4 regions of the Teredinibacter sp. KSP-S5-2 genome follow, and region 2 is predicted to be linked to each of the others. Evidence: predicted binding sites of a transcription regulator. Region 2 holds the regulator's gene; each other region holds the start of a gene.

Region 1 (8,061 bases), 750 kb from region 2:
GACGACCAAAGAATTGGAGAAATCCTGTGCGAAATTGGCGCAATCAGTACTCAAGAATTAGATCAGGCCAGACAACAACAGCTCAAACTTGTTGAAGATAATATACAAAAACGTATCGGCGAAATCCTTATCGAAATGAAATCCGCCGATCCCGCTATCGTTAAAGCGGCAGTAAAACAGCAAAATACCATTCGCACCAATACCACGGTGAGAGTCGAAACAGCCAAACTGGAACGTCTATTTAACCTTGTTGGCGAACTTATAATTAACAATGCGAACTCAAACCGATTAATTGAAGCTTTGCCAGAAGAAGAGGAACTCAATAATACCGCCAGTATATTATCCCACCTGGTCAACGAAATACGAGATACCACTACCGAACTGCGAATGGTTGAACTCAATGCAACATTTAACCGTTTCAAACGAGTAATACGCGACCTATCTCAAAAAGCGGGAAAACAAATTGATCTAAAAATCGAAGGCGGTAGTACAGAACTGGACAAGTCATTAATTGAGAAAATTGTTGACCCGTTGACACACTTGATTCGAAATTCGGTCGACCATGGTATTGAAGACAGTGAAACCCGAACAAGCCTGGGCAAACCGGAAGCAGGAACGATTACTCTAAAAGCCTACCAGGCTTCAGGCAATGTCATTATTGAGGTTAAAGATGACGGTAAAGGCATAGACGCAGAAAAAGTCAGAGCGAAAGCGATAGAGCGTGAGCTCATATCTGCAGATTCTCATCTTTCCCCGGAAGAATGCTATCGGCTCATATTTTTACCTGGTTTTTCCACCGCGCAAGCAGTCTCGGAGATTTCTGGCCGCGGTGTGGGAATGGATGTAGTCAAAAAAAATATCGAATCAATTGGCGGAGTAATTTCAATCGAAAGCGAACCACAAAAAGGATCACTGTTTCGATTTAGAATTCCTCTGACCATGGCAATTATCGATGGCTTTCTTATTCAGGTTGGCGAAAGTCGATATGTTATCCCGCTCGCGAATGTCTCCGAATGCATAGAGCACGACGATATAACCTGGAAAAAAATTCGAAACAATGCAGATATTAACCTTCGTGGAGAATTACTTCCCCTTGCACGCTTACGAGACTATTTCTCTCTACCTAAAACAGAAATATGGGAAAGAGTGATTGTTATTGAGCATTTAGATATGCGGGTGGGCGTGGTTGTGGACGATTTACTCGGTGAAATACAAGCTGTGATTAAGCCGCTCAGTAAAGCGATCAACAATCAAATCGGTTACAGCGGCGCAACCATTCTCAGCGATGGCAATATAGCCATGATTCTGGACATCGGTACAATTATCGAATCGTTTTTAGAAAAGCAGGCCTGTTAGGCCTGCTTACAGATATTATATAAGAGCGGGAATACCGGGAATCATTCCTACGACAGCCATGATCGAAGTACAAATAATAAATGCTGCACCAGGTATCACCATACGATCAACAACACTCAACGTTTTACCTCTGTGCGCGTCTCCTATTAACCCCATGTTATCCAGAAACATCGTTAACGACCAACCAAATACCGGGTTTACCAACGCAGAAGCAAAAATACATACACCCGCTCCCTGCGCATTTTTTTCGTCAGAAATCATCTGCATACCGGCTTCAAGCAACGGTAAAAACACCCCCACCAGAAGAGCAACCACCAAAACCGGTTTCCAGGATGCTAGATCCATTGGATAACCCCAAACGGCCGCCACAATACAAAATAAACCGGTCAACACAGCACCAGCAGGAATCGGTCGTTTTGCAATCGCAGCAGGAATCATATAGGTTCCCCAAGAGCTCGATAGATTTCCCCCGCCCAACGCAGATCCAACCATCTGACGAATAGAGCAGATAGTCATAGTGTCATCAACATTCATTAGCACTTTATTCGTTTTGGGATAGTTCATTTCCTGGAACACTCTGTGACCTAAAAAATCGGGTGGCCACATTGCAACAGCCAAAAGCGCAAAAGGCATTACAGCAAGATAATTGGCTAAATCCGGTAACCCCATTTGCCATCCTGTATTTTCACCCCACCAATACATTGGATTTAGATGTGGTATCCCCGGGCTGGTTTGAAACTCGAAAGGCGTACCAAGCAGCCAAGAAAGTAAAAGAGCAAATGCAGAGCACAGTGGAATAGAAAGCCAACGTTTTTTTAACCTTGCTAAAACAGCATAAATAATTACCGTCGACAATATAAGAATAAAAGCCAGAGACGGAACACCACTCTCTGCGGTCCACAGTTTGAAACTGGATATCTGGCTTAGAGTTCCGACCGCCCCTAAATAAATCAGCAAACCGCCTCGAACACCATCCCCCGTTAATGTGATTAAACGAGAACCACCTTTGCTAAAACTCAGTGCCAGACCAAAAATTCCCACAGTAATTCCCAATGCAAGGGGATGTCCGCCAGATGAAACAATTAATGGAATCATTGGAATCATTGGCCCGTGAGTACCGGCCAAATTGGCATTTGGGTTTAAAAAACCTGAAAACAGAAGCGCAAACAGCACACCAACAATGATCATTTCGAAACGAGTGTTTTCGATGATAAAAGCGGTATCAAGACCTTGATATTGTGCGGCCCATGCACCAACCATTGCCGCAACCATAACAACTTTTCCTATTGTCCCGGCTAAAGCAGGAACAATATCTTCCCATTCAAAATGATAATCACGCCAAGGTAAATTAAACCCCCAGCGTCTCGGCTCCATAACGGAAAGCTCATGCTCTAAATACTCAGCACGAGATGAGAAGTCACCTCTGTGTCTTCGTTGCAAAATATATGAACTAGGCATTGTGTAGATCTTCTTGTGTTTTGAAAATTCTTCAAAGCTACATACGCATGAAAAACACAAGATAGCAATTCGTTTATTAGTATGTATACGAGCGTATATATTAGTGCTTAAACTCGCTAAAGCTTACCACCTATACAAAAAACGCACCCTGCTTACTCGAAAAACAATTGACAAATATCAAAATAAAGAAAGAGAGGAAAATAAAATTGAATTTTTTCTTAGAAAAAGAAATTTAAAAGTTATAAATAATTTTTTAACACATCATAAATCCGAATAACTATTTTTACCCACCCCTCATACTCACACAATAAAACGGTACTTTTTTACTAATTAATTAACTCACCCAAAATTAAATCATACGTTTGATTTTTATTTCAAAACCAAAAACATTTGAATTCATTTGCCTCTTTCTTCGGCAAATAAAGATATCTATATTTAAGAACGAAAAGAAAATGAGAACTAAACCGGAAGCAAACAAAAACAACTAGCTTATCCTTGTTCAAGAAAATTTATTTCTGCATGCATAAGAAAAGAGAATTATTGTCATTCCACTTTCAATTGAGCACCGAATTTCATACTCAACACTTTTTGATCTGCCTTTTTTAAACCTTTAAAAATAAGCTCATAGGAATGGTCAATCATTCGTTCAATTTCAGATTGAGGAATAGAACCATCGGAAATAACAGTATTCCAATGCTTTTTATTCATATGATAACCAGGAATAACGCTCGGAAAAATATCTCGCAGCGCATTTGCTTGCTCTGGTTCACATTTCAAATTGACTCTGGCACAGTCGCCTTCCATATATAAAATTGCGTAGATTTTCTCTCGCAAGCGAAAAACTGCTGACTGTTCGCCAAAAGGGAAGTCTTCTGTCGTTTCGGGCTTATTCATCATATACGCCCTGATCTGTTGGTAATTCATATAACAATCAAAATCCTGTTCCTATAGATAAGCGCAGGCTATTTTTAATACCGCTATCTTCATTCAAATACCGATTAAAATATACCCCGACACTGACGCTATCAGCACTGTGTGCGACCCCAAACTGGAAATAATAACCACCATTCAAGTCGATATCTTCTTCGTAACAGTTTGAGCAATTGGAAATGGATCGACTCGATTCAAAAATAGTACTTACACCGGCCCTTGCCGTCAGGAAAGTCGATTGTCTTTTCCCCAATACCAGACGCGGCCCAAACTCAAGGTATGCCATAACGCCGTTAGCGTCGGAAGATTCGGATTTTCGATCACCATCCGGTTCTTCAACCACTTGGGTAAAGGCATCATTATCCTCGTAAAACAAAAGCTCCAGGCCACCAGTTAGCATTAACCAATTGATGTTGTCATTGGCGTAGGAAACACTGGTTCCTAAACTGTAGGCGTCGTCATCGACGCCTTCCTGAAATGCCTTTTCACGCTCAAGTGTGATCGATGAAAAGTACCCGTCCCATATCCATTGATCTCCAGCATTCGCAGAAACAGATATTACCGCCAACAGCAATATTTTGATCGCGCCTCTTAGCATAAGGTCATCTCCAACTTGGATGCTGGAACAATATCAGGGTTTACGATTGAATACTTTGAATGTCGTCGCGACGGAAAAGTATTATTCCTGGATGGATAACTCTTGCAACACATTGTTAAACGCGTGATAAATATCCTTATCCATGTCCAGAAACTGTACACCAATTCCGGCCCCGGAATTACCACTCAACAATGCTGAGTTTGTGACTTTAGCGTGTGCCCTGGCACGATGACGCTCACCACGAAAATTAAAAAAGAATTCAATTCCAATAGTTGAACCAATGGCAAGCGCTTGATCAAAAACGAAATAGAGACCGCCCTTAGATACATTTTGTATCTGTGCGGAATGGAGGCTTTTGTCTGCTAATAAGATTCTGGCGGACCAGTTAACAGGAAATCTGGGATGAGCTCGTCGCTCGCTCACTCACGTTCTCCCACTATTACTGAGTTCTCGCCCCAAGAATAGTCAGAACGAGAAATAAATGCCCACTGGCTATTCCAGTGGGCACGAGTAGTTGTAAAAACTTATGCAAATGGATGGCGAAGAACGATCGTCTCAACCCGATCCGGGCCAGTAGAGATAATATCCACTGGAATACCAACCAACTCTTCCAAACGAGCGATATAGGCTAACGCTGTAGCAGGTAAACCATCTTTGGACTGCACACCTACTGTGGACTCTGACCATCCAGGCATGGATTCATACACAGGCTGAATCTCATCCCACCCTTCGGAATCACATGGAATGCCTGTTGGCGCACCATTAGCGTCTTGGTATCCGACACAGATTTTCACTTCGGATAAACCGTCCAACACATCCAGCTTGGTCAGACACATACCAGTCATACTATTGATGCGAACGGCGTGCTTTACTGCCACCGCATCAAACCAACCTGTGCGTCGTTTACGGCCGGTTGTTGCACCAAACTCATGACCTTTAACACCTAAGTGCTCACCCACCTCACACTCCAACTCGGTTGGGAACGGACCGGAACCAACGCGAGTGGTGTAGGCTTTGGTAATTCCCAAAACATAGTCAAGATAAAGTGGGCCAAAACCCGAGCCGGTCGCGGTGCCACCTGCAGTGGTATTGGATGACGTTACAAAAGGATAAGTACCGTGGTCAATATCGAGTAAGGAACCTTGGGCACCTTCAAACAATATATCCTGACCGGCTTCTCTTGCGTTGTGTAGTGCATCAACAACATCAACCACCATTGGCAGAAGTTGCTCAGCCAGACGATAAGCTTCCTGTAGTACCTCTTCGTAACTGACAGGTTCTGCTTTGTAGTATTCGGTAAGCGCGAAATTGTGATACTCCACAACTTCTTTCAGTTTGGAGGCAAAACGCTCTTTGTTTTGCAGGTCGCCCAAACGCAGGCCACGACGGGAAACTTTATCTTCATAGGCTGGGCCAATTCCACGCCCAGTGGTACCGATTTTAGCTTCACCGCGCTTTGCTTCACGCGCCTGATCCAGGGCGACATGATATGGAAGAATGAGCGGACATGCAGGTGAAAGGCGCAGTCTTTCTCGAACTGGTACCCCCTGTTTTTCCAATTCTTCAATTTCTTTTACCAGGGCGTCAGGAGCAAGCACCACACCATTGCCGATGTAACATGTAACGTCTTCACGCAAAATTCCAGAAGGAATTAAGTGAAGCACCGTTTTTTTGCCATCGATAACCAATGTATGACCGGCGTTATGCCCACCCTGAAATCGGGCAACATGGCTGACCTGTTCGGTTAACAGATCAACGATCTTACCTTTACCTTCATCACCCCACTGGGTACCCAATACGACAACGTTTTTGCCCATTGTTTGATATCACTCGCTTACATTAATAAATAAAAACTTTCGCTTACGAAAGAGGCTGCACTGAAAAACGCCCATCTTCTTCGACAAGCACTCGATCACACTGTTGATAATCAAGGGGCTTACTTTGCCCCGAAAGCCCGACAATCACCCGCTCGCCTGATGCACGTAACGCGTTGATCTCTTGCCATTGAAAAACACTGTCGGATGCAACAGCAAAAATCCCATCTTGAGCGGTATTTTCTGACAGTCGATCACCCACTAACCGAACTATGGCAGTTATATCTAGTGCAAAGCCAGTTGCAGGCCTTGCCCGACCAAACGCTTCACCAACATGATCATAACGTCCACCACTGGCAATTGCCGTCCCCATGCCTGGTGCAAAGGCACCAAACACGATACCGGTATGATAGCGATAGCCTCTCAACTCGCTCAGGTCAAAATACATTTGAGCTTCAGGAAAACGTTCCGCGATGGTATCCGCAAGTAATTCAAGCTCATTGATCGCCTGGGTAACAGCCTCTGGCGCATCTTGAAAGACATCTTTTGCCTTTTTTAGTACCGACCGACTACCAGATAATTTTGGTAAGGCTGTAAACCATTTTTTGGCCTGCTCACTTGATGTGTTGGCACATACCCATTCTGTCGCATCAGTGAGGGATTTGGATTGTAATAGCTCAAAGAAAGCGTGTTCTTGTTCGGAAGTCAGCTGCGCAGCAGAGGCCAAGCCTCGATATATGCCAACGTGCCCTAAATCGATATAGAGCGGTAACTTAATTTGGTCCAGTGCTGCAAGCATGAGGCTAACCACTTCTATATCAGCGTCAATGCTTTCCACACCAAAGAGTTCCAGCCCTGCCTGGATGGGCGTTCGAGAACCCAGCGCCCCTTTGGGACGAGAGTGCATCACATGTCCGGCGTAACACAGCCGGTTTACCCCTTCGCGCCGAAGGCTATGGGCATCCATACGAGCAGCTTGAGGGGTGATATCCGCCCTCAAGCCCATGGTTTTTCCTGAAATTTGATCGGTTAATTTGAAAGTTAGCAGGTCGATATCTTTACCTGAACCGGTAAGCAAGGAGTCGGTAAACTCAATCATTGGTGGGATAACATAGTCATATCCCCAGCGCTGAAAAAGATCGGTAATACTTCGACGTAGATGTTCAGTCTGATGCGCTTCGCCGGGAAGCATTTCTTCTATTCCGTCAGGTAACAACCACCGATCGACTTTACTCATATCTTTTTACCTAAACCCGTACCCTAAAAACCTTTCGCAATAAGTAGCAGTGAGCCCGCACCAATCAGCATGCTCACTAACCCCATAATTCTCAATTGCTTATCACTGGTAATGGCCAGAGTTGCAACCATCCTCCGCCACCTGTGAGGGTATAAAAAGGGCAGAATCCCCTCGATAACCAGCATTAAACAGACTGCTTTTGCCAATTCTTCCCACATAGCTGCTGTATCCCTTTCGCTCCCGTATGCCATTCAAGTCATAGGTGATAAGCACAAAAAAACCGGCTCCATTGGGGCCGGTTGCTTCATTTTATCATGAACTGCGGTATCAAAAAACAACCGCGCGATTGATTTCGGTCAGAGCTTACTTCTTACCCTGAGCATCCTTCAGATAACGGAAGAACTCACTATCTGGATCAATCAGCATAATGTCGTCTTTACTCTTAAACGTGGTCTTATAGGCCGTTAAGCTACGGACGAAAGCATAGAAGTCTGGGTCTTTGTTATACGCATTGGCATAGATAGCAGCCGCTTTCGCATCCCCTTCACCGCGCAGCAACTCAGCGTCCCGGTAGGCCTGAGCCTCAAGGATAGTGCGCTGCCTATCGGCATCAGCTCGAATAATCTCGGCTTGCTCCTTACCCTTGGAACGGTGTTCACGGGCTTCTT
Region 2 (8,061 bases):
TTTCGTGACAACAATGGACTATGGGAAGGACACGACGTCAGTGAAGTGGCGACTCCCGAAGCCTTTGAAATCAACCCCGCATTAGTCCACAGCTTTTACAACGCGCGAAGAAATCAACTTCTCGAAGAAGCCAAACCCAATCTGGCGCATAAATCATTATCAAGATTTGAAGCCGAATTTAACGGCGGATTTACTTTAATCACACAGAACGTCGATAACCTGCATGAGCAAGCCGGAAGCCAAAATGTTATTCATATGCATGGTGAACTGTTACAGGTTCGCTGTATTAACACCGGTATCGTATTTCAATGGACTGAAGACCTAACCACCCAAACTCACTGCCCTTGCTGCAAGATCGCCGGAAGTCTACGACCAAACATCGTCTGGTTCGGTGAAATTCCAATGCACATGCATGAAATAGAAGAAGCATTAAGCCATTGTGATTTATTTGTTTCGATTGGAACCTCGGGCAACGTTTATCCCGCTGCAGGCTTTGTTCAATTGGCGAATGCCATGGGTGCAACCACGCTGGAATTAAACCTCGAACCCAGCCTTACTCAAAGCGCATTTGCATTTGCTCACTACGGTCCTGCGACAGAAATCGTACCCAGCTACTTTTCTATTTAATCTACCTCCTATTTTCTACTGATCCTCGATCTGAATTTCGCAACCGTTGATTTCCATCAAGGGCAAATGGATGCAATTCTCTAGACTTTCACGCATGCAGACACAAAACTCAAAATCAAACGTTACCGAATTAAAGCCCGTAGGCTCCCGCAACATTAACGGGGCTGACGAGGGCCTTTTGACTCGAATTAGCAGTTACCTGAAAGATAAGCGGGCGCTAGTTAATGTCTGCTTGAACACCAAACGCTTGGAAAGTGTTTCTAAAGAAGAGCACTCAGCCATCGCTTTGGTGGTTAAGGAACTGGAGATATGGTCCAGATTGCTGGGCAAGCGCGATGTCGATGTCTTGCAAATCAGACATCCCTTCCTGTATCTGGCTCCAAGCGACCTGACCGAGTTTCGCCACATCCTGGCTTCCAGATTCCACCTGTCAGAGTCTGATGCGCGCCAGCATCGTGCGGTTTCCAAGATCGAAGACTTGTCCGAAGATGGATTAGCTCTGCTCAAAGGTCTTGGTTTTAACCAATTCCAAATATGCGCAACACAACGCGGAAACGACCTCGAAGACTGCATTGCAGCAATAGAGCTCATCCGCAAATACGACTTCCCCTGTGTCGGAATCCAAATTACTGACGCAGATTGTCTAGGAGAAATGCGAGAACTTATCACCGGCATAACTGCAAAATGCCATCCTGATTTTATTTTCCTCGGTAGTCAGACCGGATTACTGGACTTGACAGACTGCTGGAAACCGGAAATCTATCAGTACAAAGCTGACCAACCTAGGAATACAGCAGTGCTCTACGATCAGGATATTTCTGTACAAAACAACTGTTTAAGTATTGGCCCGGAAGGAACCAGTTACTTAAATGATGAGTTGTTACAGAACTATTGCGACCATGAACGTTACTCAAATGCAATTCAAGCGGACAAGCTTCCAGTCAATTCGGGTATAAAAGGTCGACTTTCTAAAGCAAACCGTTAAAAAATAAAGGAAAACAGCAAGTTGCTATGCTTGACCTTTATTTTTTGCTCAAATTCGCTTATTCTTCGCCGCGCAAAACATTTGTTTTATCGTCTGTTTATTTAGGCGTCTATACTAAAACAAATGACATGTTCGTCTCTTTGTCGAGACCTCTAGTAGGCTTGCAAAAGCTTTTGGGATTAATTTACCTATGGCGACAAATGTTTTGAGCGCTCACCGATGTCACAGTAACCCCCAAGTAAATTGTGCAGACTGCCGTCTTGCCTCGATTTGCTTACCAATCAGTTTAGAAATAGAAGATATAAACAAGCTGGATGATATTATTCAGCGTGGCCGACCAGTACAAAAAGGCGACCACATATATCATGCAGGCAACGAATTCAAATCCGTTTACGCATTGCGCTCAGGTGCAGTGAAGACCATAAAGGTTACTCAAGACGGGCAGGAACAAGTCACCGGCTTTTATCTCCCAGGCGAACTCATCGGTATGGATGGTTTAGCCACAAACAATCACAGTAATTCAGCCATTGCTCTGGAAACTTCCGCGGTATGTGAAATTCCATTCACCCGTCTAGAAGAATTAAGCACGCGCTTACCTAATCTACAAAGACGTTTTTTCCAGTTAATGAGTAAAGAGATTACCCACGATCAGCAACTTATTACTCTATTAAGCAAAAATAGTGCAGATGAACGTGTGGCTTCCCTGCTCCTTAGCATCTCGACTCGAAATAGTAATCGAGGCTTATCTGCTAACGAGTTCTACTTGCCTATGTCACGCTCAGATATTGGGAACTACCTTGGACTAACCATTGAAACCGTTAGTCGGGTATTAAGCCGTCTCCACAAACAGGGAATGATTGAGCTAGACAAGAAACACGTTGTTATCAAAGATATGGATGAACTAAAGAGTACGGCCTCGATCCCGTCCATATAAGATAAAATCTACGAAATATTAAAGTGGCCACCGTGTGTGAAGCGATGGCCAGTTTTCCGGTAAAAAACAAACTCAGCCTTTAGTAGTAGCCGCTTCTCTCCTATTTCCAATGCTCCCAGTCCATTTTATTATTCACCCTACCTTTCTTTAATAACAGAATTGACGCTTAAGGCAACATTTTTATAGCTTTTTGACTATTTTATAAACTCTTTCAGCAACCTGATGTAAAAAATTTTATTCAGAATAAAATAATATAAAAACAATCCACGTAATTCCGTTTAACCTATTAAAAATGAGAATTACTATACTTTTCAATAAGTTAAGCTGGGATGCATACATTACGCATTAATGCGAAAAAAGCGCCTTTTAAAACTTACAGTCACCCATATCATCTTTTAAATTTCAAATAAGAATAAGCAACAAGGAACTGTGTCACAATTTTCTTGACAATTATTTTGGTGCGACTTTTAATTAATACAGAGGTCGTACTTTTTGTAAACAATATTAAACACGGCAGGGTGGCTGCTATGAAATATCTAGCTTTCATATTATCAATTCTTGGCTTGTTAGTTGGGTCTTCAGCGGCGTTTGGATGCGACGAAAAGTGCAAAAAAGAAGAAGCCCAGGCAACACATAATGTAAATTTTCCAGGTTACCTGTCCTGGAATTTCTGCGAAGACACTCGTACACAGTTCATGGCTTCAGCCATACCGAGCCTTGAAAAATACCGAGATGGCGAAATTGACACTCGTTACAAAGGTCCGCTAAAAAATATCAAAAGCTTCGTCAATCAACGCAAAGACTGGTTAGCAGAATGCGATGAGTATATGAAGCTTACCGGTAAGGGCCGCATCTTTGATGACAGTAAAACCACCGGACAAATTTTCGCCGCGATGGATTCCGTCACCAAGGAGCTGGATGCCTTGATTGCTGGGGCGACATATTCAAATGAATATGGCGATGATTCTGCGGCTCAGGTCAGAAGTCGATTTGATAGTTTGCTCAAACTGGTGGACGATCACAAAACACTTATGCACCTTAAAGGGAAATATGTTTCACGATAATATTCTGTAACTCATGTCTCTCACAAAAAAAACGACAGTTCACACTGTCGTTTTTTTTGTTTTCAATTTCAACACGATTCAATTGCAGTATTCGGAAGTAAAAACTATAAGTGGTTACTATTGAGTGGAACTTGCGGGAATATGTAGCCCTCTGCCCTGTGATTAGCTAAAGAACAAACCTTAATAGTTAAATGTAAACTCGACGAACAGCACTACTCACCTGTTTATTTTTTATGTGTTTCTGTTCTTTTGAAGCCAACCCTTAAGATCATATCAATCACAATCGATTTATAGCTGATCCTGCATATAAGATAACTTGCCGTATTCTCGACTAAAATAATCCAAAAATTAGCATTCCAGCTCTTTTCTTTGAGCTTTTTGTGCAGCATCCATGATCGCTTTTAAACCTGCTCGAATTAGTCGAACCTGTTCAACAGCAGAAGAATCTTCAGGAAAATGGCTAGGTATAACACCTTCGGGTTGTGAGGGACTTCCCTCAACAGCAAGGCGAAAGCCAGAATTATGATAAGCAGATGCGGATGCTAGATCCACATTCCAAGCGTCAAAGTCCATCTTAGCCTCTCCATCGAGTTACTCTGATTTGATCGGGTGACAGCACCGAAATTACTGGGCGCACTTTACTCTTGAGCATAGTGAATTTCTAGTAGAAAATGGAAAAAAACAACCGTATTACATCACCAAAGATAGTGTTTATTCTCATCAATAGCCACTTCAACAGCAAATAATTATTAATTTAGCCTTTCACCATTTCCAAAAAACGAACATCTTATTTATAAGAAAAACCTGATAAATAAAATCACTCATTTCTTATTTTTAATTTCTATGCAAAAGAATAGACAACTGTTTGATTGAAGATGATATTTCTTGCTCCGTCAAAGCGCCAAAACCAAATCGAATATGGTTACTTTTCTCACCCTCTTTGCCAAAAAGAGTTTCCGTATGAAAATCACTATGTTTGAGTTTTTCTATATTGCGTTCGTCTATCAAGTTTTCGATGTTTACCCATATTGCCATTCCTCCCGCTGGCACAGAAAACGAAACATCTTCTCCAAATACCCGTAGAAATTCCTGGATAGAAAAATCTCTTCGAGACTGATACAGCTTTCGAGTTTTGCGAATATGCTTTTTGACTTCTCCTGAATCCATTAACTCGGCCAGAGCCAGCTCAGTGACTGAATTTCCCTGCCGATCGATTAACAAAATCTCCTGTGCTGCACGATCTATAAAATGTTGGTCCGCCACCATATACCCCAAACGCAACCCAGGTGCAAAGACCTTCGATAACGATCCGATATGAATAACATTTTCAGATTCAGGAAGACTCGCTAATGGGGGAATGGGTCGACTTTCATAATGAAATTCATGATCGTAATCGTCTTCAACGATAGAGAACCTGTGCGATCGAGACAGCGATAATAACTTCAAACGCCGCTCCATCGACATACACACGGTTGTCGGGTATTGATGGTGAGGGGTAGTATATAAGCCAGCGACTTGGTGCTCTGCCAAAATACGCTGCAAATCTTCAATATCCAACCCATGCTCATCAATTCTGCAACGCACGACCTCAAAGCCACAAGATTCAAAGGACGCCTGCGCTGGCGGATAACTTAACTCTTCCAGAACAATTACCCCTTTCTTCGGGTCCAGTACTCTGGAAGCAATAAATATCCCCATTTGGCTGCCGCGAACAGTACATATTTGTTCAAGTTCGACATGAACAAAACGTTCCATTTTGAGCATTCTTTGAATTGCCAACCGCAACTCTTTCGTTCCCCGTGGGTCGCCATAACCTAAACTTCTTTGCCGCACAGATTGAATTAACGCTCGGCGATAAGCTCGCGACAGTACCTCATAGGGAATCAATCTCACATCGGGAATACCATCATTTGCACCAAACACGGCTTCCACACCGGACAACACATCTTGATAGAGCTCAGAAAGTAATCCCCCAGCGCTTCGTGTTTCTCGCGCAATATCCAAAAGCCTGAGGTTTTCAATAGAGATCTCTTGCTCAGGAAGAACATCCGAAACAAACGTTCCCCTTCTTGCCTGAGAAACAAGCCAGCCTTGTGCCTCTAACTCCTCGTAGGCGGACTGCACGGTTTTTCGATTTATCCCAAGCTGTTGAGCCATCGAACGAGACCCGGGAATCATCATTCCCGGTGTCAACCGACCTTTTTGAATATCTGCAGTTAACCGATTAACCAGCTTGGCATGTATGGACTCACCATCACAGTCCTTCAGCCACAGTTTAGTTTGCCAAGGTCTAAGCATCTCCCCTCCTCTGGACCAGAATACATTTAAAAACTGGATGTTATTAGTGGTCCAGCAAATCGATAGTCTGCCGCTTCTTGTTAAGAAACACAACCACTCGCGGAGTCCCCCATGAAAACAGCCTCTCTGGCAAAAGAGCAACTGATGCAGCAAGCTCAAAACAGTATGAACCTCACCCAAGACCTGGAGCTGAGTGATAATCAAAAGCTCGCATTAACCTGTCGTATCCTTTTTGATAAAGGCCACGACGCTGGTTTGGCCGGGCAAATTACCTGCCGCGCAGACACTCCCCAAACGTTTATCACCCAACGCTTTGGTTTAGGTTTTGATGAAATCACAGCAGAAAACCTGTTAACCGTGGACCAAGACTTGAAACCGCTTGATGGGCAATGCATGGCCAATCCAGCAAATCGCTTTCATACCTGGATTTACAACGAACACCCGGATGTGAATTGCATCATCCACACCCACCCCACTCATGTCGCGGCGCTTTCGATGCTGCGTGTGCCACTAACGATTGCCCAGATGGACACTTGCGCTTTATTTCAGGATTGCGCCTTTTTAAATGAATGGCCTGGCGTTCCTGTCGGGAATGAAGAAGGCATGATTATTTCTAAAGCCCTCGGATCTAAACGTGCAGTTCTATTGGCTCACCACGGTCAGTTAGTCGTCGGGAAAACAATCGAGGAAGCTTGCAATCTCGCAATATTAATCGAGCGCGCTGCGCGTTTACAGCTGCTGGCAATGTCTGCCGGTCAAATCCAACCATTACCAATGGAACTCGCAGCCGAAGCTCACGATTGGGTTTCAACGCCAAAACGTAATCAAGTGAACTTTTCTTACTACGCCAGACAAGCACTTAAAAACCACCCTAATTGCATATAAGGAACCCTCTGATGAACTTATCCGGTATTATCGCTTACCCTATCACCCCTTTTACAGAAGACGAGCAAGGTATTAACTACCCTATTCTCGCGGAAACGATTGAGCTTTTAATCCGCAATGGCAGTGATGCTATCGCACCTCTTGGTAGCACAGGAGAGAGTTCCTATCTTTCTCTGAACGAATGGAAACAGGTGGCCGAGTTTTCGGTCAAACAAGCGGCTCAACGCGTTCCCGTTATTATTGGGATTTCCGAACTGACCACCGAGCAGGCGATTGTAAAAGCAAAATATGCGGAAATGATTGGTGCCGATGGCATTATGGTTATTCCCGTCTCGTATTGGAAACTAACCGATCAGGAAATTTACGATTACTATCAGGCAATCTCTGACTCAACTTCTCTGCCAATAATGGTTTATAACAACCCGGCGACCAGTGGTGTCGACATGTCCCCGGAACTGATAGTGAGCATGTTTTTTGAAATACCTAATATAAAAATGGTGAAGGAAAGTACCGGCGATATTCAACGGATGCACCGAATCTATAAGCTATCTTCCGGTAAACTGCCATTCTTTAATGGTAGCAACCCTCTCGCTTTTGCTGCGCTATGTGCCGGAGCAAGTGGCTGGTGCACAGCCGCACCAAATTTGCTCGGCAAGCTGCCGAAGACGCTTTACGAGAAAGTGAAGGAAGGTAAATTAGCAGACGCCCAAGAAGTTTTTTATCAGCAACTTCCACTCCTGCGTTACATTGTTGCCGGTGGGTTACCCAAAACCATCAAGGCAGGCTTATCTGTAAAAGGAATAGACGCTGGTCAACCACGTAAACCCTTGCATAGTGCTGACGCGACTGAACGGAAAAAGCTTCAACAGATGCTCGTTAGTATCGAAGGTTAAACCTTATGGTCAGAGTATCGGCGTAGAAGTCTGATATTCTGACCATCTCAACATCTATGCCTATTTATTTTTTATGACCATCATGCAGAAAGACACAGATACAGAAAACACAGAGTCGATTTTTGATAAAGAACACTCTCTTCAGAATATCCAGAAAAATCTGTTAGCAGTACAACATCAAATTGAAAGCACATGTAAAACATCAAATCGGAGCAGCAAGAGCGTTCGACTTTTACCCGTCAGCAAAACATTTAGCTCTGAATATATTCGTTTAGCCTATGCCATAGGCTGTACAACATTTGGCGAAAATAAAGTTCAGGAAGCCCAGAAAAAATATCAAGAAACCTGTGACATACCAGATCTACACTGGGCGAT
Region 3 (8,061 bases), 1.3 Mb from region 2:
CATTAAACTATCCCTTTTAATAAGTATATTTTCGCGTTATGTATAAAATATACATGTTGCTTGCGGTCGCAACTCAGCATGAACACATTACTGAGACGTGGTTTACTTTACCATATATGCAACATAAATGAGGTGGGCGGAATGAAAACAGCGGGTCTTATCGGTGGTATGAGCTGGGAAAGTACTATGAGTTACTACCAAGCCATAAATCAGGGAATAAAACAAAAACTTGGCGGATTAAATTCTGCTCAGATTGTTATGTATAGCGTCAATTTCGCACCCATCGAAAAACTGCAACACACGGGTGATTGGGCTGGAGCGGCAGAAATTCTTGTGGATGCGGCAAAACGAGTCGAAGCCGGTGGAGCAGATTTTATACTGATTTGTACCAATACCATGCATAAGGTATACGATGAAATTGCTGACGCCGTTGGTGTACCTGTTATACATATTGCCGATGCCACAGCAGAAACACTGGTTGAGAAGCAAGTCCGTAAAGTCGGTCTGCTAGGTACCAGGTTTACGATGGGAGAAGACTTCTATAAAAGCCGGCTCAACGATAAATATGGTATTGAGGTATTGATCCCCGATGAGGAAGACAGGCTTCTCGTTGATGAAGTGATCTTTAATGAACTATGCCTGGGAATCATTAACGAGCAATCTAAGCAAGAATACCTAAGAATAATCCAGAATCTGCATGCTCAAGGTGCAGAAGCCGTAATCTTGGGCTGTACAGAAATCGGTATGTTGCTATCACAAGAAGATATTCCTGTAGTTTTTTTGGTTGATACAACAAAAATTCATGCACAGAAAGCGGTGGATGAAATGATAGAGGGCATAGATATATAGGGAATGATAAGATGATACATGCTTTTTTTCTGTATGTGTACACATACGTAATGTGTAACATATCTTTAAATTATGTCGTTGTGTTTTTATGCTAATCAAAGTTTTATTTAGTATTTTCATTGTGCTGGGTTTGTTTTTCGGTTCTCAAATAGATGATGACTTAAGTGATGATTCCCTTGCTCTGCTAGAAAGGCTAGATGGTGATAGCGAAAGCACTGCGTATTTTTATCTTATGGGGATATTTGCCAACGAGAATGAAGATCCAATAGAAGTAGGAAGAGTGTTGGTGAAAGAGTATCAAGCCTATGAGAAAGATGATTCTTATAAAGTTGTTGAGTATCCACGGGAAAATAAGCTTCCATTGCCAGATGGCGAGCTGTTCTGTCATATCTGGAAGAAGGGTTGCCTGGAAAGACTATTTGACTCTGATACTGAAATTGAAGCGCTTCTGAATGATCATGCTACGTTGTTAACGCGTATAGGAAAATTTCACTCATTCGATGAGTATAGAACCTTGACTAAACCCACAGTCTCCGAAGTTTATCCTGAATATATGTATATCGTTCAAGCTGAAAGGTTGCGGACTCTTGAAGCGATATCTGCATACAATAAAGGAAAATATGAGATCGCGATATCCGCACTACTAAATCAGTATATGCAAGTTAAAAATTCTTTAACACTTCAGGATAACTTGATTGGAAAAATGATTTTATTGATGAAACTGTCTGAGATTGTTGATGTGTTAAGTGTGGTCAGTTCGTCATCAAAGATGAGAGTGGAAGAAATTCGTGGCTTAAGAACAGATGAACGTAGTTTTAGGTTAGTGGCTGCCAGAGAGTTTGGCATTTTATATTACGGGTTTCAAGAAATGGACAGGAATACCAATTTCTTTCATGATGATTTGAAGTTTCCTGGGTGGCTTGTTCGAGCAGTTTATAAACCTAATATGACAATAAATGTGATAACTCCTGAATATTATAGGATGGAGAGTCTGAGTATACTTTCTCCTTATGAGTTCGCGATAGAGGTAGATGAAGGGGAGAAACTGAGTATGTCAACATCTCAACTCCGAAATTATTTTGGTGGAAAGCTAATTTCAATAAACTTAAACTTTGATGAGTATATCGCCCGATTTATGGATTTCGAGGCAAAAATAGAGCTTTTTAACCACTTACATACTGGGTTCGATCAAGCGAAGAATCCTTATTACAACAGTGGAAGGCCTGAAGTGTCTGCCGATAGGGCATGTTTCGATGGGCCACTGAAAGACGATAGATTTCTTCGTTGTTTGAGAATAGCAATTCCGTTGGTCGAAACAAACACAGATTGTTCGTCTTCAGTTCACTGACGCCGCATAGTTGGGTGTAAACTGAAAATGCACTTGTGTTCCATTGGGAAATGCCGGTGCAATTTTTAAATCGCCGGATAGCGAACGCCCACGTTCTTGCATAATGGCTAAGCCATAGTGGTTAAGCTTCTCCGGTGAATTAGGCATGCCAACGCCATTGTCAGAAACTTCCAGGTGCACCGTTTTTTCGGCATCGTAATAAAAGCGCACTTTTATCTGATCGCCTTTTGAGTGGTGGACTGCATTTTGCAGTGCTTCACGGGTAATTTGCAGTAAGTGTATTTCTTCATTGGGTGTGAATGGTAAGTCGTCAATGCCAAATTCCAGTTGAATTGACATATGTGTGCGCTCACGTTGACTTTCGACGGTTTCCTGAATCGCTGCGCGCAATCCGGGGCCAGTAATTTTCAAGCGGAATGTGGTGAGCAGTTCTCGCAGTTGTCGGTAGGCTGAGCCCAGCCCCTCTTTTAATTCCGCCACAACTTTTTCCGTCTTTTCGCTGGAGTGTGTTTCTGCGGAAAGAATTTTTTGCAGCATGGATACCTGAATTTTTAAATAAGAAAGAGATTGGGCCAGTGAATCATGCAGTTCACGGGCAATAATGGTTCTTTCCTGCATCAAAGAAAGTCGGCGGGATTGGTCGATTTTGTCTCGTATTGCCAGGGCTGTAGCAATCTGGTCTGCCACAGAAGTTACCAATTGGTGTTGCCATTCTTCAAGTTCATTGTTTTCTTCAATCGTACAAATTAGTACGCCGTATTCAATCTGGTCGTGAAGCAGTGGGTATTTAATATGTTTGTAATCTGATTCAGTAATATGATTCTTTTGTCCCTCAATGCAGTTGTAGCAACTGCCGTTTAAACAGTTTTCAGGTACTTTTTTTCCTCGTTGAGTCACTAAGTGGTTATAAGCACTTTCTCCTGATGCCGTCATTAAGCATAAATCGATATCCTGCACACCGCTGACATCTGAAAGGCATTTAATCACATGATGAAAATCCATATCATCCAGTTTGGTTTCATTAAAAGTTCGCGCAACATCAAAAAGTAAAGTGAGAGAATCGTTGGAACGCTTTAAGTCTCGGGTTTTTTCTTTAACTCTTTTTTCCTGTTGACTATACATGTCGCCAATCACTTGAGAGGAACGATTCAGCGTTCGTGCCAGAATACCGAGTTCATCTTCTTGATCGACACTGGCTCGCGCGGTGAAATCCCCATTACTCAGTTGCTTTGCCGTGCGGGTTAAATTGGCTAGGGGTTCTTTAATATGAACATGGATACTGTAGATACAAATTAATACCACGAGCACCATGACAAACAACGCCGTAATGCCCACAGTACGAAGTAATCGCACTTTCTTTTCCGAATCAACCTGATACAGGTGAACTAATCGATCGATCTTATCGACATAATCGTCGATGAGATGGGTTAGCTCAGCCGAAGTGGCTTTTTGTTGAAATGCCTGTATTAAGGACGGGTGAATTTCGTTTAACCATTGCTGCTTAATGTCGATAAAAGCAGTACGAATGGCTTTGCTGTTTCTTGGCGAGGGGTATTGGAACAGTGGATGTTCGAATACATCATCAAAGCGATCAATGCTGTTCTTAAACAATTGTTCGTCGCCGGTTTTAATCGATTCTTCCAGTTTGGCCAGCATGCGGTAGTTGTGCATCCGCATGGAGCCGGAGAGATTTATCACCGCGGCATCGCTGTCGACCCTGTCCGAAATAAATACCGAGAAAAATATAGCGGTTACGGTAATTAGAATAACCATTGCCATGAGAATGGTAATTCTGGCTACAACGGATTTGGTGAATAAGTTTTGCATGTTTTTCCCATATCAACCGGGGGGCTTGAACGCAACCATCGTATCCTAAACCCTGCGCGTGGACAGGGTCTACTACTAATAAACCTGCTCAGGCTTTTTATATAGTGCATTCAAAGCAGCGTTTTCTATATGGTTGATTTAAAAAGACTTTTTATTTTTTCTCAAGTACCCCTCTAGTGGTAGAGCACGATTTTTCGCAAAAAATCGGCAAAACCCGTTTTGACTCAGGTCAACTTTGACCGGCCAGTGCTTATTAATATCACTGCAAAACCCGTTGACGGGTGGCGAGCTTTTGCGGAGATAAAACATGAGTCAATTTTTAGATAAGTTGCGGTTCTTTAATAACAAAGGACAGCCATTTGCTAAAGGACATGGGGTTACGACCAACGAAAACCGGGATTGGGAAGACGGTTACAGACGGCGTTGGCAGCACGATAAAGTGGTGCGTTCTACCCATGGGGTAAATTGTACTGGTTCCTGTAGCTGGAAAATATATGTCAAAGATGGTTTAGTGACTTGGGAAACCCAGCAAACCGATTACCCTCGTACCCGACCGGATCTACCCAACCACGAGCCTCGTGGTTGCCCCCGTGGTGCGAGCTATTCCTGGTACATCTACAGTGCTAACCGCTTGAAATACCCGAAGATGCGCAAGCGTCTTATGCGTCTCTGGCGCGAAGCCAAAGCGCAATATGATGATCCCGTCGATGCCTGGGCGTCTATTGTTGAAAACCCCGAGAAAGCCAACGAATACAAACGTCAACGAGGCCTGGGTGGTTTTTGCCGGGCAGACTGGCAAGAAGTAAATGAACTCATCGCTGCTTCCAATGTGTATACCGCAAAGAAATATGGCCCAGATCGCATTACCGGGTTCTCGCCAATTCCTGCGATGTCTATGGTGTCCTACGCGGCGGGGGCACGTTATTTATCTCTGATTGGTGGTAACTGCCTCAGCTTCTACGACTGGTACTGCGACTTACCACCCGCATCGCCACAAATCTGGGGAGAGCAAACCGATGTGCCGGAAGCGGCGGATTGGTACAACTCGAATTACATTATTGCCTGGGGTTCAAACGTTCCTCAAACCCGTACGCCGGATGCGCACTTCTTAACGGAGGTACGTTACAAGGGCACTAAAGTGGTCTCCGTTACGCCAGATTATTCTGAAGTGGCAAAATTGACCGACCATTGGTTGGCACCCAAGCAGGGAACCGATGCCGCACTGGCAATGGCATTTGGCCATGTGGTGTTAACCGAACACTATGTCAAAAATAAAACCGAATACTTTACGCACTATGCGCGCAAATATACTGATTTCCCGATGTTGGTTACCTTGGAAAAAGATGCCAATGGCAAATATAACCAAGGGCGTTTTCTACGGGCTTCAGATTTAAAAGCCAACTTAGGGCAAGATAATAACCCCGAATGGAAAACCATCGCCGTGAATGAACAAACGGGTGAATTGGTTTCGCCAACCGGTTCCATTGGTTATCGCTGGGGTGAGCAAGGTAAGTGGAATATCACACAGACCGATGGCAAATCCGGCAAAGAGGTTCAATTACTATTGGGCCTTAAAGAAAATCACGATGCCCTTGTGGATGTAAACTTCCCGTATTTCGGCGGTGCTGAACACGAGTTTGGTTATTTCCAACACACTGATCATGATGAGGTTATCAGCCGTAAAATTCCTGCGAAAAAAATCAAACTGGAAAACGGTGAAGAGATTTATGTGACCAGCGTCTTGGATTTAACTCTGGCCAATTACGGTGTCGATAACGGTTACGATGACCCGAATACGGCCAAATCCTACGACGATAATATTCCGTACACTCCTGCCTGGCAGGAACAGGTTACCGGTGTTGCCAAAGCTGATGCGATAAAAATTGCCCAGGAATTTGCCGATAACGCGAACAAAACCCAAGGGCGCTCCATGATTATTATTGGTGCTGGTATGAACCACTGGTACCACATGGATATGAATTATCGCGGCATTATTAATTTATTGGTGATGTGCGGTTGTATTGGTCAGTCCGGTGGTGGCTGGGCACATTATGTTGGCCAGGAAAAACTACGACCACAAACTGGCTGGCAGCCGCTGGCATTTGGCCTGGACTGGCAACGTCCTCCGCGTCATATGAACAGTACTTCGTTTTTCTATAACCATTCTTCTCAATGGCGTTACGAAAAGCTGGAAATGCACGAAGTAATTTCCCCATTGGCGGATAAGGAAAAATGGTCCGGTTCGATTATTGATTTTAATACGCGAGCAGAGCGCATGGGCTGGCTTCCCTCTGCACCTCAGTTGGGTATGAACCCATTGGATTTGTGTAAAGCGGCTGAGGCTGCTGGTGTGGAACCGCAAGACTATGCCATAGAGAAATTAAAAACCGGCGAATTGAAGTTTGCCTGCGAAGAACCGGATAACCCCCAAAACTTCCCGCGTAATTTATTTATCTGGCGTTCCAACTTGTTGGGCTCGTCAGGTAAAGGCCATGAATATATGTTGCACCATTTATTGGGTACTAAACATGGTTTGATGGGAAAAGATTTAGGCTCGTTTGGCGGTAAAAAACCACAAGATGTGACATGGGTTGATGATGGCGCAAGCGGAAAAATTGATTTGTTGGTGACGTTAGATTTTCGTATGTCCACTACCTGTTTATATTCCGATATCGTTCTGCCAACAGCGACGTGGTACGAAAAAGACGATTTAAATACATCGGATATGCACCCCTTTATTCACCCGCTGAGTAAAGCCGTCGACCCGGTTTGGGAATCTCGTTCGGATTGGGATATTTTCAAAGGCATCGCTGAAAAATTCTCCAAAACAGCAGAGGGGCATTTAGGTAAGCAAAAAGATTTGGTCACGCTTCCGATCTTGCATGATACCCCGGCCGAATTGGCCCAACCATTTGGTGTTAAACAGTGGTGGAAGGGGGAATGTGATTTAGTGCCGGGTAAAACTGCACCGAATATGATTGTGGTGGAGCGGGATTACCCAAATACCTATGAGCGTTTTACATCGGTCGGGCCTTTATTGGAAAAGCTGGGTAATGGCGGTAAAGGCATTAGCTGGAATACCGATGCAGAAGTGAAGTTCCTGGGTGAGTTAAATCGAACCCACAACGATAAAGACAAAACCCACTTTGGCCGACCCAAAATTGAAACCGCCATTGATGCGGCAGAAGTGATTCTTTCCCTCGCACCGGAAACCAACGGCCAAGTAGCGGTAAAAGCTTGGGAGGCGTTAGGCAAAGCAACGGGTTTGGATCATACGCATTTGGCAAAACCCAAAGAAGACGAAAAAATCCGTTTTCACGATGTGGTGGCGCAACCGCGAAAAATTATCAGCTCACCAACTTGGTCGGGCTTGGAAGATGAACATGTTTCCTACAACGCGGGGTACACCAATGTGCATGAATATATTCCCTGGCGAACCTTAACCGGGCGACAACAGTTTTATCAGGACCATGAATGGATGCGGGATTTTGGTGAAACCATGTGTGTCTATCGGCCGCCAATTAATATGAAAACCGTGCAGCCGATATTGAACAAACATCCCAATGGCAACAAAGAGGTGGTGTTGAACTGGATTACACCGCATCAGAAGTGGGGTATTCACAGTACCTATTCCGATAACTTGTTAATGCTGACGCTCTCTCGTGGTGGGCCAATTATCTGGCTTTCAGAAACCGATGCCAAAAATGGCGGTATAGAAGACAACGATTGGATTGAAGTGTTTAACGTAAACGGTGCAATTTCTGCTCGTGCAGTGGTTTCACAACGGGTACCAGAAGGCATGGCTATGATGTACCACGCACAGGAGCGGATTATTAATGTGCCGGGTTCTGAATTAACCAAAACCCGCGGCGGTATTCACAACTCTGTGACCCGTGCGGTAATGAAACCGACGCATATGATTGGTGGTTATGCGCAGCAGTCTTATGGGTTTAATTATTACGGCACTGTGGGATGTAACCGCGACGAGTTTGTTGTGGTCAGGAAGATGGGGCAGAACGTTGATTGGCTAGATGACG
Region 4 (8,061 bases), 2.0 Mb from region 2:
CCAATAACAAGGGAATCAACCGTCAAGGTGGTGGTTTGAGCGCTCCAGCCCTTACTTCCAAAGACCGTGAAGACATCAAAACCGCTGTGGAAATCGGCGTTGATTATCTTGCTGTTTCATTCCCCCGCTCTGCCGACGATATGAATTTGGCTCGCCAACTAGTGCGTGAAGCCGGTGGCAACATCTATATGGTGGCGAAAGTTGAACGTGCAGAAGCAGTAGAATCTGATGAAGTTCTGGACGATATTATTCTTGCTTCTGATGCTGTAATGGTTGCCCGCGGTGACTTGGGCGTGGAAATTGGTGATGCTCAACTTATTGCTGTTCAGAAGCACATTATTGAGCGTGCCCGTGCGCTGAACCGTTGTGTTATCACTGCGACACAAATGATGGAAACCATGATTAGCAGCCCTTTACCCACGCGTGCGGAAGTCTTCGACGTGGCTAACGCGGTGATTGATGGTACGGATGCGGTGATGCTTTCTGCTGAAACGGCTGCTGGTAAATACCCGGTGCAAACAGTTGAAGCTATGGTTCGAGTGATCCTTGGGGCGGAAAAACACCCTCAAGCCGAATCGGCTCCTAGCCGTCCTTCCGGTGGTTACACCTCCTGTGATCAAACGATTGCCCGTGCAGCAATGTACGCCGCGCATGAAATGACTGGAGTGAAGTGTATTGTGGCGATGACTGAGTCAGGTTCTACACCACTGTTGATGTCTCGTTTTGGTGCAAGATTGCCGATCTTTGCATTTTCCCGAAACTACTCCACGTTGCGTCGTGCTGCACTTTTCCGCGGTGTACAGCCTGTTTGGTTTGACAGTGACAATATTGCTCCATCGGATGTTAACCAAAAAGCAATCGACGTATTGCTTGAGAAAAATATTATTGAAGAAAATGATTTTATTATCATTTCTAAAGGGGACCATCAGAATATTCATGGAGGCACGAACACCATGAAAATTGCTCAAGCGGGTCATGTTGCCCCTTCATACGGTGGCTAATATAGCTTTATTTCCTTTAAAAAGCCCTGCAATGCAGGGCTTTTTTTTGTCCCGCTTTTAATGCTTTGAATAGAATATGTGAACGTTTGTTCGGGACGGAGCCTGCGATTGTTATCTTTCTCTAACGACGGCTTTCTCACCTCTCTTGTTGTCTTTTACTTTTATAAACAAAGTTGTTTGGTCATTCTTGTTTCCTAAATATCTGTCAGAGAAAACGGCACAGGGGGATGTTGTTGTGTCTACCTGTGAAGAAAAGCCGCTGAGGGATTAAATCCGTGCTATTTTTTTAAAGATACTTTGGGGATACGGCCTGTGCTCCAAGTTTTTAATTAGAAAGAAACATCTGCTGATGTTATTGAGATGACATCTTAAAACCATATTATTGTCATCGATTTCCTTTTTTCGGTCGGCATTTTATTCATACATAGCCTTTTAGTGTTGCAAGCTCAATAGGGTGGAGGGATTTTTGGATGAGCAAAATAAAAATAGCATTGAAGATTACCAGGTACATTCCTTTTCTTCATAAGTACGTAAATCGATTTGCGACAAATTATATTTGCAAGGAGATTCCAGGAAGGCCGAGAGCGTTCAGTTTATGGTCGCATATTCCTAAGCCTCCAGAGCCGCCATCGTTATCCTACGATGAACAAGGGCCGATAGGAGAGTATACGACCTGGCCGATGTTGACCGATAAAAAATTCTCCGCCCGACATCTGCCACCAGCTGAAAAAACCTATATCGATAGCTTGCCTGAAGACACAGAGTTTAATCCTCAGGCGGACAAGCAAGGTGAGGTTACCTCGTTGTTCCTTCGTCAGGGAGAAATGAAGAAAGATCGTTCTTCGATGTTGTTTATGTTTTTTGCCCAGTGGTTTACCGACAGTGTGTTGCGAATAAACCCCTTGGATAGAAGGCAAAATACCTCGAATCATAATATTGATTTGTGCCAGATTTATGGCTTGACCGAAGCGGCAGCAAACGTTTTACGTTCGCATGAAGGAGGGCGACTACGTAGTCAGATAATCAACGGTGAAGAATTCCTGGACTATTTGTGTGAGCAAAACGGCAATGGGAAAGTGCAGATAAAAGACCATTACCATGACTTGCCGTATGTGCAAAAAGGTCTCGCTGAGCTTCTATTTAAAAATTTACCCGATGAACGAAAATTAAAGCTGTATGCCACAGGTTTGGAAAGAGGCAATTCATCCATTGGCTATGTTGCGGTAAGTACGTTGTTTATGCGCGAGCATAATCGTATTTGTGGTGAGTTGAAAAAACGAAATCCAGATTGGGATGATGAGCGTTTATTCCAAACGGCACGTTTGATCAATATGGCAATTTTAATGAAATTAACTATTGTTGATTACATTAACCATATTGCGGGTAATCGATTATTTGAGTTTGATACCCGCTTTGCAGAAAAAAAATCCTGGTACAGGTTGCCGTGGATTGCTTTGGAGTTTGACTTACTTTATCGTTGGCACGGCCTAATTCCTGACAGTATGAAAGTGGATGATGCGGTGGTTAGTCAGACCGATTATCGCTTTAATAATGGATTGTTGGAGCAGATTGGATTAGCAAAAGCGATTCATGCATCCTCTACGCAAAACGCAGGAAAAATAGGTTTGCAAAACTCTCCAAAATGGATGTTGGGAGCTGAATACGCCATGATTCGTATGGGACGGGATTTCCGTTTGAAACCATATAATGAGTATCGGAAGTTGTTTAAGCTTTCTCCTATTTGTTCGTTTCAGGAGTTAACCGGAGATAAGGAGTTGGCAGATAAGTTAGAAAACCTGTATGGGCATATTGATAAATTAGAGTACACCGTGGGGTTGTTTGCCGAGAAGAAAAATGGCGATCAGCTGTTCGGTGATTTATTAAATGCCATGGTGTCGTACGACGCATTTACGCAGATATATACCAACCCTTTGTTGTCTAAAAACGTCTATCATGCTCGTACATTGACTCAATACGGACTGGATCTGATTGATGCGACGCAATCTGTGCAGGATTTGGCAACTCGAAACTTACAAAACCCAGACGGTATTATTGCCAAGTTTTCAATGTAAATGCATTTATATTGTTTAAGTCTGTAGGCGTGTATCTGTATACGCTTAAAAATAGGCCACCTTATCCAGGTGGCTTTTTTTGGCTATCCATTCCCTGTATTTTACGTGTTAACTTAGGGTTTGCTACGAATGGCTTTAATGTAAGACTGCAGAATTCCCCAGGAAAAGGCGTCATCGTCAATTAATGGATGGTTTTCAAAAAAGGATTTGAACTCAAGTGCCAGTTCGGTATCACCTCCAATTGACATTTCCCGGCTGAAAAACAAGGTGTCAGGATCCGCCTCTTGACTGAACAGTTGAAAAAAATTATCAAAATTGCTGCTAATGGTCGCGTTAGTTTCTACAGCATTCTGAAAAACACGAATTTTTCCACTTGCCAGGGTAAATGCCCAACTTTGATTGATATCTTTTACTGTAAGTAAAATCGTTTTATCACGTAAAAAATCCAGGTCACCGTCGTTGATTTGGGTGCGGTACAGCTTATTGAGTATTTCACTTGCGGCATAATTAAAAGGTGCCATCGGCAAGAGTGAAAAAGAATGCTTAGCCAATTGGGGGAGGCTTGAGTGTACCTTTGCGGGTAATTTTTGTATATCGAAGTAGGTAACAGCCATTTCGCCAGCCTTTATTATTGGGTAAATCGTAAGATTGTATGTTCACTTGACCGTGAATTATTAATTTGAATCAAAGGAACGCTATCCGAGCAAGAATAAAATCCAGCATTTGAGTTCAGGAGACCCCATGGAATTACTTTGCCCAGCAGGAAGTATTGCCTCTCTGAAAGCAGCGATTGAGAACGGCGCAGATTCTGTCTATATCGGTTTGAAGAATGGAACGAACGCCCGTTGTTTCGCAGGTTTGAATTTCACTGATAATGACCTGAACCGAGCCGGCAAGCTTGTTTCTGAGCGACGAAAAAAACTGCTTATTGCCATCAATACATTCGCCCACCCCGGCGACGTTAAGCTTTGGTTCCATGCTGTGGATAAAGCCGTCGATATGGGGGCGAGTGCCATTATTGTCTCTGATATTGCGGTGATGGAGTATTGTGCCAATCGATACCCGAATATGCCATTACATGTTTCCGTACAGGCATCCGCGACTAATCTTGCCGCTCTGGACTTCTACCGGCAGAACTTCAATGCCACGCGTGCCGTCCTGCCGCGTGTGCTGTCCAAGGAGCAAGTTAAATCACTTGCTGAGTCCTCACCAATGGAGCTGGAGGTTTTTGCTTATGGCAGTCTCTGTATCATGGCTGAGGGGCGTTGTTACCTGTCATCTTATCTCACTGGTGAGTCGCCAAATACCTGTGGCGCTTGTTCCCCTGCCAAGTATGTCGAGTGGCGGGAAGAAAACGACGTGCTTGAAACTCGTTTGAATGGTTTTTTGATTGATCGATTTGCTCCGGGGGAACATGCGGGTTATCCCACTTTGTGCAAAGGGCGTTATGTGGTGGATGGCCATACCTACCATATTTTGGAAGAGCCCACGAGTTTGAATACCCTAGACCTTTTGCCCGAATTACTGCAGATGGGTATCGCTGCGGTCAAAATTGAAGGGCGTCAGCGAAGCCCCGCGTATGTTGCGCAAGTTACCAAAGTCTGGCGTGAAGCGATTGATCAAGCTAAGCGTCAGTTGCATGACTTTATACCTACGGTGGAACAAACCCAGGTTCTGGAAAAACTATCGGAAGGCAAGCAAATGACCCTTGGTGCTTATTCGAGGAAATGGCAATGACAACAACAAACAACCTGACCTCGAAATTGAAAACATCTCTCGGGCCAATTCTTTACTACTGGCGTAAAGCGGATGTGGAGGCGTTTTATGATCGTGTTGCATCAAGCCTGGTGGATATCGTTTACCTGGGTGAAACCGTCTGTGGTAAACGTTCTGAGTTGAAACGAAATGATTGGTTAGTTATCGCTAACAAACTGAAAGAGTCAGGAAAGGAGGTGGTTCTTTCATCTCTAGCGCTAATAGAGTCAGCAGGTGATTTAACGCTGGTTAAAAGCTTGTGTGAACAGGAAGACTTTGTCGTCGAGGCCAACGATGTCAGTGCCATTCATTTGCTCGCGCAGAAGGGCTTGCCTTTCGTGGTGGGCCCCGCGGTCAACTGCTATAACGCAGAAACGCTAAATACCTTTTTGAATCTGGGAATGAGTCGATGGGTATTACCGGTAGAGTTGTCTAAATCCTGGTTACAGCAAGTGCTGTTGGATTGTGATGCTTTGGGTATACGGGAAAGGTTGAATATCGAGGTATTTGTCCATGGCCACTTACCCTTGGCCTACTCCGCGAGGTGCTTTACTGCCAGGTCTGAAAACCGGGATAAAAGTGAGTGTGAGCGGTGTTGTATTCATTACCCAAAAGGAAGAACAGCCTTCAATCAGGATAATCAGGAAATGTTTGTCTTAAATGGCATCCAGACGCTTTCTGGCAGTTGTCACAATATCTTGTCTGACTTGGGGAATATGTCAGGTATTGTTGATATCGCACGGTTTAGCCCTGAAGAGGACGCTACATTGGCGCTTTTAGCCTGTAATGGAGATTATTCTGAGAAGCAATGTTCTCAGGGGGTGAATGGCTATTGGTTTGGTGCCGAGGGCATATCCGTTCAGTGATAAGGTCAAAAGGCTGAACAGCCGCCGTTGGCTGCGAGGTTGGCCACAAGCAACCTCGCATGATGATTTATCCTATTTGGCTTTTCGGGCAGCAAACTCTGCGACAGGTGCCAGGAAGCGCGTATCCGGAATTTCTTCGTCTTCCAAATCCAATAGGGATTCACTTTTGTACTTTGTGTCAAAGACCAAATATTTAAAATCAATTTCTGTTAGCGCTTCCTGAACCTTGTTTTCAATAAGCGCGATTTCGTCTTTGTCTAGTGGTTGATCTGTGTAACCGCAATCTACTTTCAAAATAATGGTTGGCATAATAAACCTCTTGTGGCATCTTTGTTTTGTTGAAGTTTTTGGCGACAGTTCTTTCATGTTCATCAATTTTGTCTTGGAGCGTGAGCAAAATTGTTTCTTTGTCCGCCTTGTTTTCCTAAAAGCTAATTCAGACAAATTTGTTGTCAATTGTTTATTTCTGCACTAGGGGTTTTATTTATGATATCCCTATGTTCATTTTTGATATGCTATTTTTCTCTATGTAAATCAATAGGTTAGTGGTAAAAAAATCCTCTGGCATCTATTGTTTTTGGTTCGTTTTGTGCCTTTATTTTTTGCATTAAAATTGTCTTTTAGGGAAAGTATTGGTCAATCCGAAGTGGAAATTGTGCGGAAAAATGTGCAAATAAAAACCACAAAAATGAACCCTTTTTAATGACGACTAAATGAAAAAATGCATGTCAGAGGGCGATTTTCTCTTTTATGTTCGAGTAAAATCATTTAAAAAATTATGTCGTCAAAATCATTTAATGGGCGCAATAAATAATTGCGTTTTAGAATTGGTTAAATGGTTTTTTATCTGTTTTGAGGAGCGGTTTGGAGGGGGTCCATTTCCTGATTGGGGTTATGGTAAATATCCTGAGCCCGAGAGCGTGATTATTTCGATTGTTCTGAAACCCAAGTTTGGAGGTGATGTGTTTCTTCTTCAGAAAATACCATTCCCAGATAACTGCGCCGCCAGAGGATATCTTCTGCTGTTGATGCCCATTCCTGTTCTAGCAAGTACTTGACCTCAGCTTCATATAAGCCGTGACCAAAATGGACACCCAGATCGGTTAACTGCGTTGACTTGTTTAATATTCGTTCTACTTCGGTTCCGTAGTGCTCAACAAGCCGTGAGACTATCTGCGAGGGAACAAACGGATACTTGCGGCCGATATCTTCTCCGAATTCTCTTGGCGATGTGCTGTTAAACTTCGCCGAGGCGATGGGGGTGTTCCTGTATTCCGTATTCCTGGCTGCCCCTGTGAAGGGCATTAGCATATCCAGAGCCTGTTCGGCGATGCGACGGTGCTTGGTGGGTTCTATGCCAAACAGGTTTAGTACAGGAGCCTGTCTCCCTGGGTTATTCAGGTCGAGCAGAGAATCTCTCATCACCGTATAGTCGTTACAGGTCGGGTCTTCAATCAGAGCGCGGTAACACCAGCTCTGGTGAATAATATTGTCTCTAGTGATGTGTTCGGCAAAAACATGATTCCACTGTTCAATAACGTCATTCACTACGCATAAACGTTTTTCTTGAGTGTTTTCAGGTAAAAGAAAGGGGCCAATACAGACGATACCTTCGCTGAAATCGTAGGCGTAGGTTAAGCATTTAGTCGGTTGTTGAATCGCATAAACGCCGCCCAGAGGCGCTTGAGTTCGAATATAAAGGTGGCCATAGTCGACACGTGTTGCTCTCGCCCGGGTTTTTACTTGCAGGGTTTCCAGGAAGTTATTGGCGAGCCAGCCACAGCAGTTGACAACAACTTTACTGGAGATCTGAAAGCATTCATGGGAACTCTGTTTTCTAATGCTCAAAACCCAGCGACTTTTTTGCCTATCTGCCTGGATTACCCGATGATGACACAAAAGTTCTGCACCGAGGTTTTGTGCTGTGTGTGCCAGCCCAAGGATAAAACGCCCATTTTTAAACAGAACATCGGTGTATTTTGCAATATCTATGTCTGGTTTGAGGCGATTCTGGGGATGAGTAGTGGAGGTTAGGGTTTCAATCCAGCGAGGCTGTATACGGCGGTAGACGGCAATACCAGTGTTAACTCTTTTGGCGGAACGAACCTCAGGATTTTGTATGAGGAAAAAAGGGCGGCTTTCGATTAAATGAGGCGCTTTTGTTTGGATTTTACTGATTTCATCCAAATTGGACGAAAGGCCTGTTAGGTCGAAGCTTTCAAGCTTGCGCAGGTCACCAGTAAGGACACTGAGAGGAACAGCTGAAGCGCCTGAAGCAAGGTCTCCATCCTGGACAAGTAAGGTTTTTAACCCTCTGCTGGCAGCCTCACTAGCAATGCTGACGCTGTGTATTCCGCCTCCAACGAC

What was found. The regulator FNR, encoded in region 2, switches genes on or off when oxygen is low (the NO sensors DNR and NnrR bind a similar motif). The targets are predictions, from matches to a motif close to TTGATNNNNATCAA.
Region 1: the regulator FNR is predicted to act here: its motif matches at 2,982-2,995, upstream of P5V12_RS14400 (DUF3360 family protein).
Region 3: the regulator FNR is predicted to act here: its motif matches at 4,244-4,257, upstream of P5V12_RS06065 (nitrate reductase subunit alpha).
Region 4: the regulator FNR is predicted to act here: its motif matches at 3,748-3,761, upstream of P5V12_RS02810 (peptidase U32 family protein).

The regions. Positions count from the first base shown of each region.
Region 1 is NZ_CP120416.1:3,356,542-3,364,602, forward strand. Features, by position in the region: gene P5V12_RS14395 (chemotaxis protein CheA) at 1-1,356, shown strand, start outside; gene P5V12_RS14400 (DUF3360 family protein) at 1,372-2,814, opposite strand; gene P5V12_RS14405 (MmcQ/YjbR family DNA-binding protein) at 3,358-3,738, opposite strand; gene P5V12_RS14410 (hypothetical protein) at 3,746-4,342, opposite strand; gene P5V12_RS14415 (PilZ domain-containing protein) at 4,424-4,765, opposite strand; gene P5V12_RS14420 (adenylosuccinate synthase) at 4,867-6,159, opposite strand; gene P5V12_RS14425 (ATP phosphoribosyltransferase regulatory subunit) at 6,203-7,393, opposite strand; gene P5V12_RS14430 (DUF2065 domain-containing protein) at 7,417-7,611, opposite strand; gene hflC (protease modulator HflC) at 7,757-8,061, opposite strand, start outside.
Region 2 is NZ_CP120416.1:2,609,073-2,617,133, forward strand. Features, by position in the region: gene cobB (Sir2 family NAD+-dependent deacetylase) at 1-627, shown strand, start outside; gene P5V12_RS11360 (hypothetical protein) at 698-1,612, shown strand; gene fnr (fumarate/nitrate reduction transcriptional regulator Fnr) at 1,803-2,546, shown strand; gene P5V12_RS11370 (hypothetical protein) at 3,074-3,610, shown strand; gene P5V12_RS11375 (hypothetical protein) at 3,959-4,183, opposite strand; gene P5V12_RS11380 (PLP-dependent aminotransferase family protein) at 4,445-5,908, opposite strand; gene P5V12_RS11385 (aldolase) at 6,020-6,793, shown strand; gene P5V12_RS11390 (dihydrodipicolinate synthase family protein) at 6,805-7,686, shown strand; gene P5V12_RS11395 (YggS family pyridoxal phosphate-dependent enzyme) at 7,769-8,061, shown strand, end outside.
Region 3 is NZ_CP120416.1:1,289,581-1,297,641, forward strand. Features, by position in the region: gene P5V12_RS06045 (hypothetical protein) at 1-3, opposite strand, end outside; gene P5V12_RS06050 (aspartate/glutamate racemase family protein) at 142-849, shown strand; gene P5V12_RS06055 (hypothetical protein) at 938-2,197, shown strand; gene P5V12_RS06060 (histidine kinase) at 2,186-4,024, opposite strand; gene P5V12_RS06065 (nitrate reductase subunit alpha) at 4,332-8,061, shown strand, end outside.
Region 4 is NZ_CP120416.1:597,176-605,236, forward strand. Features, by position in the region: gene pyk (pyruvate kinase) at 1-1,001, shown strand, start outside; gene P5V12_RS02800 (peroxidase family protein) at 1,472-3,073, shown strand; gene P5V12_RS02805 (SCP2 domain-containing protein) at 3,187-3,687, opposite strand; gene P5V12_RS02810 (peptidase U32 family protein) at 3,815-4,810, shown strand; gene P5V12_RS02815 (U32 family peptidase) at 4,807-5,694, shown strand; gene P5V12_RS02820 (hypothetical protein) at 5,767-6,003, opposite strand; gene P5V12_RS02825 (FAD-dependent oxidoreductase) at 6,619-8,061, opposite strand, start outside.